One region of the Photobacterium sp. Alg240-V54 genome, then DNA from elsewhere that is predicted to be linked to it. Evidence: predicted binding sites of a transcription regulator. Region 1 holds the regulator's gene; each other region holds the start of a gene.
The links. Region 1 encodes CRP, which controls carbon source genes, mostly activating them, when cyclic AMP is high. Its sites were predicted from a motif close to TGTGANNNNNNTCACA; they were not measured.

Region 1 (4,473 bases):
AACCACTGATGGTCTTGTTTCATGGTCTAGAAGGTAGCTTTGATAGCCCTTATGCCAATGGACTACTGTATGCTGCGAAACAACAAGGTTGGCTTGGAGTAATGATGCATTTTCGAGGCTGTAGTGGTGAGCTAAATCGTCAGCCAAGAGGCTATCATTCTGGTGAAATCAATGATGCCCGCTTTTTTATCACATGGCTGCGTGAACAATTCCCTCTGCGGCCATTGATTGCAGTTGGTGTATCTCTTGGCGGTAATATGCTGATTAACTACCTTGCAAAATATGGTGATGATAGCGAGATTATCGCCGCTCAAGCAATTTCTCCACCGCTAAATTTAGCCTCGTGTTCGGCACGTATTCAACAAGGCTTTTCTAAAATTTATCAACGCTATTTACTCAATTCAATGAAGCGTACCATGGCGCAACGGATCACCCTTCACCAACATAAAATGCCAATCTCACATCAGCAATTAGACGCTATTAATACGGTATGGCAATTTGATCAGTACATTACTGCACCGTTGCATGGTTTTATTGATGCCGACGATTATTATCAACGTTGCAGTGGTCTCACTCAGCTCAGCCATATAACGACGCCACTACGGATTATTCATGCCAAAGACGATCCGTTCATGACTGCATCGGTGATCCCTTCACAGCCTTTACCGAGTAATATTGACTACAACTTATATCAACAAGGCGGCCATGTTGGTTTTGTCAGTGGCTCTATTTTAAAACCGACCTTTTGGCTTGAACACACAGTGCCGGAATGGTTTCATCACCAATTACAACCATAACCCTTGAGCACAACCAATAATGACCCCGTTTCTTTTCAGTCTATTTTAAGAATATACTGCGACTATTGTTTTATTAGTCATTTAAGAAGCTGTAATGATTATTCCTTGGCAAGACATAGCTCCAGAAACACTGACCAACCTTATTGAGCAATTTATTTTACGTGAAGGCACCGATTACGGTGAAGTAGAAATCAGCCTTAGCGATAAGGTGGCTTATGTTCGACGTCAACTACAAGCCGGTGATGCGGTGATTGTTTTCTCTGAATTACATGAATCGGTCGACATTAAACTTCGCAACCAAATGTAAAAAGCCGCACTATTTATTCATCATAAAAGTCGGCCCTTGCTAGCACTTTTATCACTCAAAACCGACATTTATGTAAACTTGTAGTAACATTCATTGCTGTGCTGTTTTTATTCTTAACATCTAGTAATCACAACAAGGTGAATTATGTCGGTAAAACACCCTATTATTGCAGTCACTGGTTCATCAGGTGCAGGAACAACCACTACATCTGAAGCCTTTCGTAAAATGTTTAATATGATGGACATTAACGCTGCATGGCTAGAGGGTGATAGCTTCCACCGTTTTACACGTCCAGAAATGGACTGTGAAATTCGTAAAGCTAAAGAGCAAGGTCGTCATATCAGCTATTTCGGCGCAGAAGCTAATGATTTTGAACAATTAGCTCACTTTTTCAAACAATATTCTCAAGATGGCAGCGGTAAGTTTCGGCGTTACTTACACACCTTTGATGAAGCGGTGCCTTATAATCAAATGCCCGGTACGTTCACTCCGTGGCAACAGCTCGCTGAAAATACTGATGTATTATTTTATGAAGGTCTACATGGTGGTGTCGTCGACGGCGATATTAATGTCGCTCAGCATGTTGATTTACTCATTGGAATGGTACCCATTGTTAACTTAGAATGGATTCAGAAAATTATTAGAGATACTCGCGATCGCGGTCATTCTCGTGAAGCAGTAATGGAATCAATTGTCCGCTCAATGGATGATTATCTTAATTACATCACCCCGCAGTTTTCTCGTACTCATATTAACTTTCAACGGGTGCCTACCGTTGATACCTCCAACCCTGTCAGTGCTAAAGGCATTCCAAGTTTAGATGAAAGCTTTGTGGTGATCCGTTTTCGCGGTTTGAAAGACGTTGATTTCCCATATTTACTCTCCATGATCCAAGGGTCATTTATGTCGCGCCATAACACGCTGGTTGTTCCTGGCGGAAAAATGAGTTTTGCGATGGAATTAATTATGCGGCCATTACTAGAGCAATTAATTGAAAACGGCAAAATCGCCTAGTGGTTGAACTTGGTATTAATTAACGGTCGCTGTTATCAGCAACCGTTAATGAAAATAGCGTTATGCCATAACAATTTCATAGCTATGACTAAGTTCGACGCCTTTACCCAGCATTAAACATACTGAACAATATTTTTCGAGAGAATCAGCAACTACTTGACTCACTTTGTCATCATTTAAATCATGACCTGTCACCACAAAATGTAACTTAGCTGCAGTAAACAATCGTGGCGCTTGCTCACGACGTTCTGCTGAAATTTGTACTTCACAACCTGTAATCTGCTGCTGTAGATCCTGTAACCCACTCACCACATCAACCGAGCTACACCCACCCGCAGCCATTAACACTAATTCCATTGGGCTCGGCGCTTTATCACCACCATTACCATCTAGGACAATACTATGTCCTGATGATGACTGACCGACAAAAGTCATATTTTCAACCCATTTTACGCGTGACTGCATTTTTATCTCCTTTAGCTATATTATTTAGATTTTAGCCCTATTTTTGTTGATAATACCATCAATGTAAACGTTATTTGTGGTGTTTAATATTAATTTCGTTGCGTATTCAAATAGGCACAATTAGCCAATAAATCCATCTTCAAACTATGCTATTGGTAACTAACTCACAACGATGTGATCACGTGCACACTTATCTCTCATAAATGAGTGAATCAGCTAGATCAATATCAAGAAAAAACCTAAAAAAAAGGATACACTCTTACTAAGTTCAAGTTAGCTTGCAGCCCAGCAGCTGAGTGAATAACCCTACCATCAAAAAGTTTTGTTGAGTTATCGTCACAGAACATATTGTTGGGCAACACATGCAGAGGAAGTTAGTAATATGGTTCCAGGTAAACCGCAGACAGATCCAACTTTAGAGTGGTTTCTTTCCCATTGTCACATTCACAAATATCCATCAAAGAGCACGTTAATTCACGCAGGTGAAAAAGCAGAAACTTTGTATTACATCGTGAAGGGTTCTGTTGCTGTATTAATCAAGGATGAAGAAGGTAAGGAGATGATCCTTTCTTACCTAAACCAGGGTGACTTTATTGGTGAACTCGGCTTGTTCGAAGAAGACCAAGAACGTACAGCTTGGGTTCGTGCTAAAAGCCCTTGTGAAGTTGCAGAAATTTCATTTAAGAAATTCCGTCAGTTAATTCAAGTTAACCCAGATATTCTAATGCGTCTATCTGCTCAAATGGCATGCCGCTTACAAGTGACAAGCCAAAAAGTAGGTGACCTTGCATTCCTTGATGTGACTGGTCGTATTGCACAGACACTACTTAATCTGGCAAAACAACCGGATGCAATGACACACCCTGATGGCATGCAAATTAAGATCACCCGTCAAGAAATTGGCCAGATCGTAGGTTGCTCTCGCGAAACAGTGGGTCGTATATTGAAAATGCTGGAAGAGCAAAATCTTATTTCTGCTCACGGCAAAACAATTGTGGTTTACGGTACACGCTAATTATTTAGTATCGCCGTTATCCTCAATGAAACCGCAGCTGATACCTGCGGTTTTTTTGATCTTAGCGTTTATCTACCAACATCGAAAAGCAATCATTGATGACGTTAATATTTCTGTTAAATTTTCATTTGTAATCGCATTCATTCATGCTACATTTCGATCACAAATGGATTTAACAATCAATGATGGTCAATATGGATATTGAACGCTTTTCAGCTAACAGTTACACCACCGTACCCGGCGTGTTAACGGGTCAGCCAACAACCATTGAAATGACAGGGTTTAGCGATAGCCGCTGCTACCTTGAGCAACAAACGGGATTACGTCGCTGCCCTGCTGATGAATCTGGCGTTTGGGCTTCACCGCTAGATAACTGATCACTTAAGCAGCACTTGCCTAAGTGCTGTTTTATTATCGCAGCTCTTTCACCACCAACACCTAGCTAGCTATTGGTACTCTCAAAGATTTTATCCGCCGACGCCGTTACAAAGCCGCTATACAATTCACCATTGGGTTGTGGGTAGCGTTTAGCGAATTCGTAAAATCCACCAGGGATGGAATGAACCCCATCTCTAAAGCTCACTCCAACCTCATCCGCCATGGTTGCTGATTGCTCTAACATTACTGTTGCATCACCTTTAATTTCACCACCAGCCTGATTAATCACAAACTGGTTATGACGTAATAAGTGATTAATCTGTTCTAAATCGGTAAATTGCTCAAGTTGATTGATACTGACCGTAAAATGATTAGCGCCAAAGCCATGCGCTGCAACCCAAGCAGCATACTCACTTTCAGCGGCTAAGAATTGATAGCTTGTAAAATCCAATTGCCATGGACGCCCACCATAAACAAAATCAGGGTTGCGAAAATAG
Region 2 (4,473 bases), on a different contig from region 1:
TAGATTGGTCAATGAGAGGTGCGTACTCAGCAATTTGTGCTGCTTTTAAGATCAATGATGGATTTGTTGTCGCATCTTCTGGTTGGTACTTGCTGATATCTTTGATGTCACCAGTGTCAGCAACAACAGTAGTTAGTGCGCGTAGTTGTTCTAGTTTTGTGCTCATATCTATCGACCTTATGTATATGGCTTATGTCATGATGGCATCAGTTATAGCTTGAAATGCCACTATGTTCAAAAGAATTCATACTGACTCTTAACCACATTGATTATAACCATTAACTCATTGTGTGAGCGGATGGAATGTGTAAGAGCATTTGATAGATTGATAATTGACTTTTTTGGCTTTTTTGTCAATTCAAAATGGGAATAAATCCTGTTTTGATCGCAATAAAAGCCAGATAAAATTTAAATTATCTTTGTTGAGTAAATGTGAGGTGTTTTTTTACTTATTATTGAGTGAGCATTTGATCTGGCTATTGATCATTTGCTTAGCCAGGGAAGGGCTAAAGAGAAGCATGTTTAAATGATATTGGACGCTAAAATAAGTGCAAAAAAAACATTAGATAGTGATCTAATGGCATCTATAGTGAGTGCTTATAAATAACACAGTCTTGCTTATTGCAATAATTGTTCAAGGGTCATTGGTGATGACATTAACCCTAGTGATTGCGCAGGTGTTATGCCAGCTTTATTCTGATGGCAAAGGTTATGCCAAGCACGATAGATATCTAACAACGGTAATAAACTGGCAGGACGAAGTTTACGTCGTGGTTCATTAACCATATGACTAAATTGGTCATAAAAACGTTGTTGATAGACTGTCGCTGCTTGATGAGTAGCAACAGTTAGCCAATGTTGTTGCTGTTTTTTATTGCCACCAAGATGGCAGATACCTTTATTACCGTTTTTATTACGGCTAAATGCCCAGCGGTCTCGCCACCATCCCATTAATACGATATCAATTTTTTCGGCGTGTTGTCCATGTTGCCATTGCGCGTCTTCAACAACATACAGTGGATGGAGAGTATGGTTATTGACCCGATCAATAAACACTGACAAACAGGCTGAACGTAATAAGGTTTCTTGAGGCATAAATACCGCGAGGCTAGGAATATTGGAATTAAGCAGCTCGCGTAAATATAAAAAATGGCTATAGACCGTATATTGAGGACGAATAAGGCAACCTTTGGTTGGGTAGTTAATCGTAACCTCGCCACTAAGCGGGTTTTCCATATTTTTACGGGCTAAGATTTGGCGATAAGTTGCATCGATATGTGCGAGTAGACCTTGTGAAGTAACAACGGTATTAGTCGAATGATAATAGCTATGCGGAGCGATAAAGCGGGTACCAATATGGTATGCATCGTGCTGGTTAACGTAAGTTGTTACTGGTTGCTGCGTTTGATAATTAACATGTTGGCTAACCACATAACCAGAATCTGCTTCAGCAGTTGCGATCCATAATACCCCATTATCACTGTGAGGCTGTAACGGGGTTAGATCTGTTGCAAGGTGACGTGCTTGAGCGTGTTTGCCCAACCGCGCATCAAAAATCGTCAATTGGTGACGGCAACGAGCAGCAATATGATTAAGTTGATCATAAAAAGTTTTCGGGTTGATAACCAACCGACGGCAAATCTCTCGTACGGTATAGCCGGTAAATAAATAGGCTAATAATTTTTGTTGTAGTTGGTGCTTATTATTACCGTTAGACCACGGATCGACAAAGGTATGATGGCAAGACTTACACCGATAACGTTGACGTTCACCACTAAAACCAAACGCATGATAAAGCTGGCGATAGGTAAGAACAGGTAAGCCATAATGTGAGCAATCAGGATTTGAACATGCGGCTAAACCACTATTTTGTTGCTGTGTTAAACGCTGTTTTTCTGCAATAACATCATAGTTACTGAGTACTGGCGGAAATGCGCCACACTCACGACAAATCAGTATCGGTCGCTGTAAATTGTTTTTTTGTAATACGTAGAGCTGAGGATCTGTGCGACTAAAATTGACACAGGCAACGGTTTTACAGTAATTAAATTGAAAATCATCACAAGCTGGCGGCAGTTGATCCAATGTCGTTTGTAGAGAAGATAAAGTCATCGATCGTCACCGAATTGCGTTGAGGTGGCTATGATTATACCTAAGCGTAATGATGTTGCTTTACTATTATTGAAATTATTTAACTGTTGAATAATATTGCTATTAATAGGTATAAAAAAGTGAAAAATACATCACAACAGATATATTTTTCACTCTAATAATCTTTATAACAGACTTATCGTTACAGCCAGTAGTACCACGATAAGATGTTATAGATTAATGGCAGTTTCTAATGCTACGTTCATCATTTCATTGAATGAATGCTGACGTGCTTCTGCAGATAACTTTTCGCCACGTTTAATGTGATCAGATACCGTTAGAATCGTTAGTGCTTTAGCGCCAAGTTCTGCAGCAACGCCGTAGATACCAGCCGCTTCCATGTCCACACCTAGAATGCCTAATTTTTCCATCTTATCAAACAGGCCAACTTCTGGGCTGTAGAATAGATCAGCTGAAAATACGTTACCGACACGAACTGCAACATTTTGTGCGCGTGCTTGATTGACCGCTGTTTCAAGTAAATGGTAGTCAGCAATCGCCGCGAAATCGTGATCAGCAAAACGGATGCGGTTAACTTTTGAGTCAGTTGAAGCGCCCATTGCAATGATGACGTCCATTAATTTAACGTCATCATGAACAGCACCACAGCTACCAATGCGAATGATGTTTTTAACACCAAAATCTCTAATTAGTTCATGGACATAGATAGAACAAGATGGAATACCCATACCATGGCCCATTACTGATACTGGTTTGCCTTTATAAGTACCAGTGAAACCGTACATGCTGCGAACATCACAAACACGTTTTACGTTTTCTAGGTAAGTTTCTGCAATAAACTGTGCGCGTAGTGGATCACCCGGCATTAAAATTGTTTCTGCAAAATCGCCAACTTCAGCATTGATATGTGGAGTAGCCATGAAGTGCTCCTAGAGTTATGAGTTATTCAGAAGCAAAGATTATGCTTCAATTTATGAACCTAGTTTATTGAATAAAATATTCAAGCCTTGAGATCTAGATCACAAAAACTGGGCTGTTTTAGTTAATGAATGACATAGATAACTAAATCTGTTGAAACCGTGAAGGGTAGCGTTTTCTTTTTTAGGGTTAATTAAATGCATAATTAAGTCATTGGTCATGTTTTAAATTATTAACTTATTGATATTTTATATTTTTTTGTTTTTTATTGCTGTTTATGTATGGATTACAAAAAAATTAACAACATAAAAAATGTAATCCATTACATTGGTAGTGATCGTTATATCGTTATTTTTAATAATGAAAGAGTGCTTACAGTAATGGGTGTGAAAGAGGTTCTTCTTGAGCATAATCTTGGGTAGAATTAACAAAAAGATTGCTTGAGAAGACAATGTATAATTTAACCCAATTATCAGACAGCGAAAGAATGCGTATCGAGTTAGATAAGCAAGCTTCTTATACTGTCTGGAAAGTGAAAAACGGTAAAGTCGGTTATGAGGCGTTTGCTGAATTAACCAATAATATTGACGATGATGATGAGCGTGATTTTTGCCAACAAGCCATCATGAAATATAAAACCTTAATGGGCGTTAATTGATAGCTAGTGTATGGCGATCTATTCCAGCGTACATAAACCATGTACGCTGAAATCATCAATGATGGTGTTGCGTATTATGGCTCACATCATGTGGTATATGATTATCATCACCGCTGTATGTTGCCGCTTTAACAGTAACATTGACCGTTATTTCTCCGGCATGCTTAAAGGTGAGGGTGAGTGGAAACTGCGAATCAATCGATGGCACTTGTGTAAGATTAAATAACATTACATGTAGACCACCAGGGACTAATTGCTGCTGTTGTTCAGCTGCAACATCAATTGCCTTAACTTGACGCATTTGCATCAATCCATTGTCATTATTGTGGGTATGTAACTCGACTATTTCGGCAATAGGTGAATGTGCTGCAATAAGCGTATCGTCAACATCGCTATGATTAATAATGGATAAAAAAGCCGCTGCAACATTGGATGTAGGTGGAACCGCTTTTGACCAAGGATGCGCTATTTCGATTGTTTTCGCTGTGACTGCGGTTGAAATTGAAAGTATTGCAGTGGTTAATAGAGCAATAATTACTTTAGACATACAATGGTTCTCCTTTTCCAATTATATGAATTTAAGCGCTTATTAAGAGTGTAGCATTAGAAAAACAGCTAAGCATACTTATTGCTGAATGAGCAGTAATAAGTATGCTTGATAAAGCCGCCACAATAATTTTCGTTGATATGAACTCAGAAATGTTAGTGTTAAAATTGTGCTCGTAACAAGATTAATTGAGACTATTATTTTAATATTGCGTATTCTGTGTACAGAAATTAATCAA
Region 3 (4,473 bases), on a different contig from region 1:
ATGTGCCTGTCGTCATCAGTGGTGAAATTGGTACTGGTAAGATATTAGTCGCAGACGCTATTTTTCAAGCATCAGCGCGTGCTAAACAACAGGTAATCCGGATTAATTGTGAAACCATGACCGCAGATTGGCTGCTTGAAACCGCCAGCGGGACTGAATCGGTATTTGAAGCTGCAAATAATGGTGTGTTGGTACTTGAAGAGTTTACCGAGTTAACCGATGCCTGCCAGCAGGTGTTATATCAAGTCTTGGCTGAAGGGTATTACTATAATCAAGCGGGTGAGGCGATTAGCGTTGATATTCGTGTTATTTCTATTACCAAACATTCACTTGAGCATTTAGTGACTTTAACGACATTACGGCGTGAATTATATTTTCGTTTAAATGTGGTGTCATTAACGGTGCCGACATTACGTGAACGCGGTAACGACATTGTTGTTTTAGCCGAATTTTTATTATTAAAATACGCGCGCCAGTATAATAGTGTCGCTAAATCTTTATCGGAACAAGCACAAGCAATGCTATTACAATACCCGTGGCCAGGTAATGTGCAGGAGCTTATTTGCCAAATTAAGCGTGCGGTATTACTCGCAGAAAATAAATCTATTGAAGCGGAACAATTAGATATTCCACGTTTAGTCGATGATAAATTAAGCTTGAAAAAAGTGCGCGAAGAATCTGAACGTAATGCATTATTAACCGTATTAGAAAATAATAAAGGTCAAATTTCTGCCGCGGCACGAGAGCTCGGGGTATCAAGAGCGACGATGTATCGACTGTTAAATAAACATGAGCTTATTCCACCACCACGTTGCTTTCGTCAAGGGCATGCGTAAAGCGGGCTAAATAAAGTGTCGTTGCAATAATTGTGCAGTAAATTGTTTTTTTAAGTAAAAGCCACGGGGTAGGGTTTTAATCGGTTGGCCATTAGCGCCATAGGCTTCGGTGAGTGCTTTACTATTGGCCGCTTTTGGGCGTAATTGTAGCACTTCACCATGACGAGCGGTGATTGATTCTACTTGGCCTAATACAATCAGATCCATCAACTCTTCCCAATCTTGCCGTAATTGTTGTTCTTCTTCTGCACTTGGGCTCCATAATAGTGCCGATCCAACATGACGATCTTCAAGTGGAATATCACGCTCTCCTTCAACGGGAACCCATAATACGCGTGCCAGTTTTTGCCTTATATGACTACTTTGCCACTGCAGACCTTGTACGCCAATTAACGGTGCAACACAGACAAAGGTCGTTTCTAATGGCTTGCCTTGATAACTGATCGGAATTGTTTTGAGTTCAATGCCAAGTTCAATAAAGTCAGGTACAGGCTTACTACCTGCCGTTGCACCTAAATGCCATTCTAAAAGTTGTCCAACCCAGCCTTTATCGCGCTTAAGGTTTGGCGGCGGAATCATGCCAGCGAGCGCTGCTAATTCACCTAGCGTCATGCCTGCCAATTGCTGGGCGCGATAAAGTAATTCGGCTTCTGTTTTTGGTGTAGGTTGCATGGGTTGTTGGCTCATAAGATATTGTGATAGGACCAATAGTGAAGACAGTATTGGCTGATAATACTATCATATCAGCGGTGGTTGTAGGTGAAGATCTACGATGATCGTTATCCGCAATAAATGGTTACCATTGATCATTTAAGTTATAGAAATGAAATAATAGTGCTGAAATGTCTGCTGATGCGTAACTTGTGGCAGTTATTTAGCGCTAAGATCAAAATAAAAAGATATCCACAGCTTTTTTATGAAAAATATTTTTTTTTAGTTTAACTGAGTTTTTATACAGTATTGTGTTGGAATAATATTCGTTATGATTCGATCTTGTTCATTGCTAAAAGCCATATTTTGTGGATAACGCTATTATTGGTTGATCTTTAACCGATCTATTTTTAGTGATGTGAAAGTTAACTTTATTTTTATTTATTATGAATTTTGCCTGTAGTTATAACTATGATTTTAAATGATAATTTTGTTTTTAATTGGCTTTTTATTGGGGGTTGTAAAATTTTTTATAATCACTTAAATATGCTTTTTTTAGGTTTCTGCACAAATCTATCCACAGAAAGAGTGAATAAATGTGGGGTATGTCTCACTTAGCTGTTGGTAAAGTGGTCATTATGCAAAGTTATCCCAAATATGGTTTAAAGCGAGGAAAACTGATCGATATTAATGAATGTTTGTTTACCGATCACGTCTACTATGAAAAAATCACTATTAATAGATATTTATACTTGAGGTCGTCCAGTGATTGATGGCGATGGATACCGCCCTAATGTAGGGATCGTTATCTGCAATGGCCATGGCCAGGTATTTTGGGCTCGACGATATGGACAACATTCTTGGCAGTTTCCGCAAGGTGGTATTGATGAAGGTGAAACCCCTGAACAGGCCATGTATCGTGAATTGTATGAAGAAGTAGGGTTAACCAAAAAAGATGTCAGGATTATTGCGTCAAGCCGTCATTGGTTACGTTATAAATTGCCTAAACGTCTTGTGCGGTGGGATTCAAAACCTGTTTGTATCGGTCAAAAGCAAAAGTGGTTTTTGCTGAGTTTAGAATGCGATGAGTCCAAGGTTAATATGCAGCGTGGTGCTACACCAGAGTTTGATGGCTGGCGTTGGGTAAGCTATTGGTACCCAGTAAGACAAGTGGTGTCTTTTAAGCGTGATGTCTACCGTCGTGCATTGAAAGAGTTTGCTGCTGTCGCAATGCCATTTAAAGAATGGAAAGAACGTAAATTTAAACGCACCAAGAGTAAGCGTAATTAGCAAAATAGAGGTTATTGGCTCACAGGGAACAATTTAAAGGCTCACTATGCTGACACAGCTAAGAGATATTGTTGACAAGGTTGTTAGCGCCCATACATTGATTGATGCATTGGATCAATTAGTCTCAAACACGACGTTAGCAATGAAGACCGATTGTTGTTCGGTGTACATTGCCGATCATCAGCGTCAGGTTTATACCTTGATGGCAACACAGGGGTTAAATAAATCTCGACGGCGTATTAGTTTGCGCTTTGATCAAGGGCTTGTAGGATTAGTGGGCCAACGAGCAGAGCCATTAAATGTTGCAGATGCGCGTTTACATCCTCGTTTTAAACATTTACCAGGGATCGGAGAGGAATCTTTTCGATCCTTTTTTGGTACACCTATCATACATCAGCGCCAAGTCCTTGGTGTTATCGTAGTTCAACAGCGTCAGCAGCGAGAATTTAACGAAAGTGAAGAATCGTTTTTAGTCACACTTGCCGCGCAATTAGCGGGTATTTTAGCCCATGCGAAAGCACAAGGAATGTGGTTTGAACAAGGTAATCGGCTCCATTTAACTGGCTCAGCAGCATCCAGTGGCGTTGCGGTGGCAAAAGCATGGTGGGATGATACTCAGCCATTATTAGAGCATGTTGCGCCAGCGTCATGTTTAAATATTCATGCCGAACAAGACCGATTAACGATTGCGATTGATGCGGCAGCAAAAGAATTTCGCCGTTTACGGAAGCGGTTTGATAGTGACTTGCAAAAAGAAACCCTCGCTATTTTTGATCTCTTTAGTCATTTACTCAATGATCCATTGCTACGCCAAGATCTTAAAACTCGTATAGATAGTGGTGATCAAGCGGAATGGGCTGTGCGGCAAGTGGTTGAAGCGTATTCTAATCGTTTTGCCAATATGAAAGATCAATACCTTAAAGAGCGAGCGCGTGATATTCGTGAATTAGGGCAGCGGTTATTGTATTTTTTATGTGATGACGAGCCTAATGAACAGCAATGGGATGAACCAATTGTACTACTGACGCGAGAGTTAACCGCTGCAATGTTAGCGACAGTACCTGCGGGTAAACTGGCTGCTGTGGTTGCTCAAGACGGTGCCGCCAACTCACATGCCGCTATTTTATCTCGCGCATTAGGTATTCCTGCCATTATGGGGGTCGATTTTACCCCACATACAGTGCACAACAATGTGGTGGTAGTTGATGGCTATCGTGGTGATTTTTTAGTCAATCCAAATCGACATGTGTTGGCTGAATATCGACGCTTATTGCGTGAAGATGATGAACTTGAAAAAATTGTTGAAGGTGACCAGCAACAACTGGCAGTAACTAAAGATCAGCAACGGATCATGGTTCATATTAATGCAGGCTTAAGTGCCGACTCGCATCTTGCTATCAATAAAGGTATTGATGGCGTAGGACTTTACCGCACCGAAGTGCCGTTTTTACTGCAACGTAGTTTTCCCTCTGAAGAAGAACAAATTAATCAGTACCGCACTATTTTGCACACTTACCCACATCAGCCGGTTGTGATGCGTACGCTTGATATTGGCGGAGATAAACCACTACCTTATCTATCAATTGAAGAAGATAACCCTTTTCTAGGCTGGCGTGGAATTCGATTTACGCTCGATCATCCTGAAATATTTATGATCCAAGTACGAGCCATGCTACGCGCTAGCATTGGTTTGAAC
Region 4 (4,473 bases), on a different contig from region 1:
AGCTCGTAACCTGCAGCTTCAACAGCTTCTTGAATAGCTTTAAGAGCAGCTTCGTTTGACTCAAGGTTTGGTGCGAAACCACCTTCGTCACCTACAGCTGTGCTCATGCCCTTAGACTTAAGAACTTTAGCTAGGCTGTGGAATACTTCAGAACCCATGCGTACAGCTTCACGAAGTGACTTAGCACCTACTGGCTGAATCATGAACTCTTGAATATCAACAGTGTTATCTGCGTGCTCACCACCGTTGATGATGTTCATCATAGGTAGAGGCATAGAGAACTGACCCGCAGTACCGTTTAGCTCAGCAATGTGCTCGTATAAAGGCATGCCTTTAGATGCAGCAGCTGCTTTTGCGTTAGCTAGAGAAACAGCTAGGATTGCGTTAGCACCAAAGTTAGATTTGTTTTCAGTACCGTCAAGGTCGATCATTAGTTGGTCGATTGCAGCTTGATCAGTCGCGTCTTTACCCATTAGTACTTCAGCGATTGGACCGTTTGCAGCAGCAACAGCTTTAAGAACACCTTTACCTAGGAAACGAGATTTATCGCCATCACGAAGCTCAAGAGCTTCACGAGAACCCGTAGAAGCACCAGACGGTGCAGCAGCCATACCAACGAAACCACCTTCTAGGTGAACTTCAGCTTCAATTGTTGGGTTGCCACGTGAGTCAATGATTTCACGAGCTAGAACTTTAACGATCTTAGACATTGTGTTTCCTCTGCTTTATCTTCAAATTAAAAGCTAAATAAAATAGCTGCAGCGAGAACTGCTACAGCTATCAGTAATCCTTACTTATCAGATTCACCGCGGTGATGTACACCCGCAGCTTTTACAAAACCTTCAAATAATGGGTGTCCATCACGAGGTGTTGAAGTAAATTCTGGGTGGAACTGTGCAGCAACGAACCAAGGGTGGTTCGGAATTTCAATAATTTCAACTAGCTTCTTGTCAGCAGACAAACCTGATACTTTCAGACCTGCTTTCTCTAACTTAGGCAGCAAGTTGTTATTAACTTCGTAACGGTGACGGTGACGCTCATGAATAGACGCTTGTGCGTATAATTCACGTGCTTTTGAACCATCTTGAAGATGACATAACTGAGAACCAAGGCGCATTGTACCGCCAAGATCAGATTTTTCAGTACGCTCTTCTACGTTACCATCGCCATCAACCCACTCAGTGATCAAGCCAACCACTGGGTGTTTAGTTTCAGCGCTAAATTCTGTTGAGTGTGCATCCGCCATGTTTGCTACGTTACGAGCAAATTCAATTAACGCGACTTGCATACCTAAACAAATACCTAAATAAGGGATTTTGTTTTCACGTGCATATTGAGCCGTCAGAATCTTGCCTTCAATACCACGATGACCAAAGCCACCAGGTACTAAAATTGCGTCTAGACCTGCAAGTACTTCAGTACCTTTAGACTCAACATCTTGAGAATCGATGTATTTAATTTGTACTGAAATACGGTTTTTCAAACCAGCATGTTTAAGTGCTTCGTTGACTGACTTATAAGCATCAGGTAATTCAATGTACTTACCAACCATACCAATAGTCACTTCAGCAGTAGGGTTAGCTTCTTCATAAATAACTTGTTCCCACTCAGATAGATCAGCTTCTGGTGCAGTAATACCAAAACGCTTACATACTAAGTCATCAAGGCCTTGTGCCTTAATAAGCTGTGGGATTTTGTAGATTGAATCTACATCTTTCATTGAGATAACCGCTTTTTCTTGCACGTTACAGAACAACGCAATCTTTGCGCGTTCGTTGGCAGGAATAACACGATCACTACGGCAAACCAAAATATCTGGTTGAATACCGATAGAAAGTAATTCTTTAACTGAGTGTTGCGTTGGCTTAGTTTTCACTTCACCAGCAGCAGCAAGATAAGGTACTAGCGTCAAGTGCATAAACATGGTGTTTTCACGACCTTGTTGTACTGCAAGCTGACGAATAGCTTCCATAAATGGTAGTGATTCAATATCACCTACCGTACCGCCGACTTCAACAATCGCGATATCATGACCCGCAGCACCAGCAATCACACGATCTTTAATTTCGTTAGTGATATGTGGAATAACCTGAATCGTTGCACCTAGGTAATCACCACGACGTTCTTTACGTAGAACATCAGCGTATACGCGACCAGCAGTAAAGTTATTACGCTTAGTCATTTTGGTGCGTATAAAGCGCTCGTAGTGACCTAAGTCAAGATCAGTCTCTGCACCGTCTTCCGTAACGAATACTTCACCATGCTGAGTAGGGCTCATTGTGCCTGGATCAACGTTAATGTAAGGGTCTAATTTCATCATGGTCACATTAAGACCACGTGCTTCTAGAATAGCTGCCAAAGATGCTGCAGCAATGCCTTTACCTAGAGAGGATACTACTCCGCCCGTAACAAAAATATAATTCGTTGTCATGTTAAACCTGGAAGATTGGTGTAGAGGATAAAGTGTATCTGGACGGGAAATTAGTATACCAGACACCATTTATCGCCACAACGTGAAAACTATCACACACCCCTAAGATTTTTTTTGTCTCAAATCAAGGAAGTGATTTGCGCCTAGTTTTCACCCCATTTCGCTGCTTTTGACCACTAAGTTTTCATACCTTTATAACATAGCAATTCTTAATGGGAATAGTTATTTTTTGCATTCATGCTGCTTTACTCTATTCCACTCAAGATCTAGCTCAGTTAATGAACATTGGTCTAAAGACTTACCTTGTTCTAGCACATTTTTTTCAACTTGGCGAAAACGTCGCTCAAATTTTTTATTGGCTTGTTGCAGTGCATGTTCTGGCTTTACATCGAGATGACGGCTTAAATTTACCACTGAAAACAGTAAATCTCCCATTTCCTCCGCGATCTTATGTTGCTGTTGAGGCGTTTGAATTACCTCTGCCATCACTTCATCCAGCTCTTCTTGTACTTTTTCAACCACAGGACCTAACGTATCCCAATCAAAACCTTGGCTAGCACAACGCTGCTGAATTTTATTGGCTCGTGTCAGGGCGGGTAACGCTAATGGAATATTGGCAAGCAAACTCTCATCTTGTGCCTTTTCGGCGCGCTCTTTGGCTTTTTCTGCTTCCCAGTTTTGCTTTACTGCCGCTTCATCAGCAAATTCAGCCTCACCAAAAACATGTGGATGACGACGAGTGAGTTTATCACTAATACCAGCAACCACATCATTAAAATCAAACAAGCCTTGTTCTTGGGCTAATTGGCTATAAAACACCACTTGAAATAATAAGTCACCAAGCTCTTCTTTAACATCACCCCAATTTTTTTGCTCAATCGCATCAGCCACTTCATAAGCTTCTTCAATGGTATAAGGAACGATTGAATCAAAATCTTGTTTTAAATCCCACGGACAACCTTGTTGGGGATCGCGCAACTGGGCCATGATTTTTAATAAACTATCAATATCAACGGCAGTGTTGTTAGTCATTATTGTCTTCCTTATATAAAAAAATAGGTAGCCGAGGCTACCTATTTCTGTAGTTGATGTTGCCTATCATCGTTAGCCGTATAAACGTTTAGCTTGAGCAACATCTTTTACTTGCTCAATACGGCTCAATACGCGACTGAGTACATCTAAATCGGTTAACTCAAGCTCAAAGTCCATGATCGACATTTGCTTTTTATAATCAACGCGGCTCTTCATACCAGCAACTTTGACTTTCTCATTCATTAAGGTGTTGGTGAGTTCTTTAAGCAAACCATTACGCTCAGAAGCTGTCACTCGTACAGTGATAGTATAGTTACCAACAAAACCACCACCCCAAACCGTATCAATAATACGTTCTGGTGCATGGTGACGCAGTTCTTCTAGTTGTTCACAATCATGTCGGTGAACGGAAATACCACGCCCTTGAGTGACAAAGCCTTGAATATCATCACCAGGGATCGGCTGACAACAACGCGCTAAATGGGTCATAAGGTTATCAACCCCTTCGACCACCACCGAATCACGGCGTGGTTTTTTGGTATTGTGAGAAGCTTTATCACTGGCCTCAGACAACTTATCTAGCAGTTGTTGATCTTCTTCTTCAGCGGTTGGTTTATTAATTAACGCATTAATGTGATTGATAATCTGGTTAATACGCAAATCACCACTACCAATACCTGCGTAAAGCTCTTCCGGCGAATTAACATTAAAACGCTTGCTGGCATAAGAGTGAGCATCTTTTAAGGTTGCATTAATTTTCGTAAGCTCAGCCTCAAGGATCTCTTTACCTGCAATAATGTTTTTATCGCGATCTTGTTTACGGAACCAGGCATTTACTTTAGCGCGAGCACGACTTGAGGTCACAAATCCCTGATTCGGGTTGAGCCAATCGCGAGAAGGGTTTGGTTCTTTTTGAGTGATAATTTCAACTTGATCACCCATCTGCAGGTGGTAAGTAAACGGCACAATACGGCCTTCAACTTTAGCACCAATACAGCGATGCCCCACTT

Region 2: the regulator CRP is predicted to act here: its motif matches at 3,121-3,136, upstream of deoD (purine-nucleoside phosphorylase).
Region 3: the regulator CRP is predicted to act here: its motif matches at 2,085-2,100, upstream of rppH (RNA pyrophosphohydrolase).
Region 4: the regulator CRP is predicted to act here: its motif matches at 2,513-2,528, upstream of G6R09_RS18420 (CTP synthase).

What each region holds. Positions count from the first base shown of each region.
Region 1 covers NZ_UNRL01000005.1:195,710-200,182, reverse strand. The annotation lists gene G6R09_RS14410 (hydrolase) at 1-797, shown strand, start outside; gene G6R09_RS14405 (YheU family protein) at 892-1,104, shown strand; gene G6R09_RS14400 (phosphoribulokinase) at 1,249-2,118, shown strand; gene G6R09_RS14395 (OsmC family protein) at 2,179-2,583, opposite strand; gene crp (cAMP-activated global transcriptional regulator CRP) at 2,966-3,598, shown strand; gene G6R09_RS14385 (hypothetical protein) at 3,781-3,975, shown strand; gene G6R09_RS14380 (DUF1338 domain-containing protein) at 4,041-4,473, opposite strand, start outside.
Region 2 covers NZ_UNRL01000001.1:494,598-499,070, reverse strand. The annotation lists gene tal (transaldolase) at 1-166, opposite strand, end outside; gene G6R09_RS02085 (lactate dehydrogenase) at 619-2,112, opposite strand; gene deoD (purine-nucleoside phosphorylase) at 2,322-3,032, opposite strand; gene G6R09_RS02075 (DUF3283 family protein) at 3,482-3,688, shown strand; gene G6R09_RS02070 (copper chaperone PCu(A)C) at 3,744-4,235, opposite strand.
Region 3 covers NZ_UNRL01000007.1:75,633-80,105, forward strand. The annotation lists gene G6R09_RS15630 (sigma-54-dependent transcriptional regulator) at 1-836, shown strand, start outside; gene mutH (DNA mismatch repair endonuclease MutH) at 843-1,508, opposite strand; gene rppH (RNA pyrophosphohydrolase) at 2,253-2,777, shown strand; gene ptsP (phosphoenolpyruvate--protein phosphotransferase) at 2,824-4,473, shown strand, end outside.
Region 4 covers NZ_UNRL01000012.1:43,803-48,275, forward strand. The annotation lists gene eno (phosphopyruvate hydratase) at 1-710, opposite strand, end outside; gene G6R09_RS18420 (CTP synthase) at 791-2,431, opposite strand; gene mazG (nucleoside triphosphate pyrophosphohydrolase) at 2,654-3,463, opposite strand; gene relA (GTP diphosphokinase) at 3,536-4,473, opposite strand, start outside.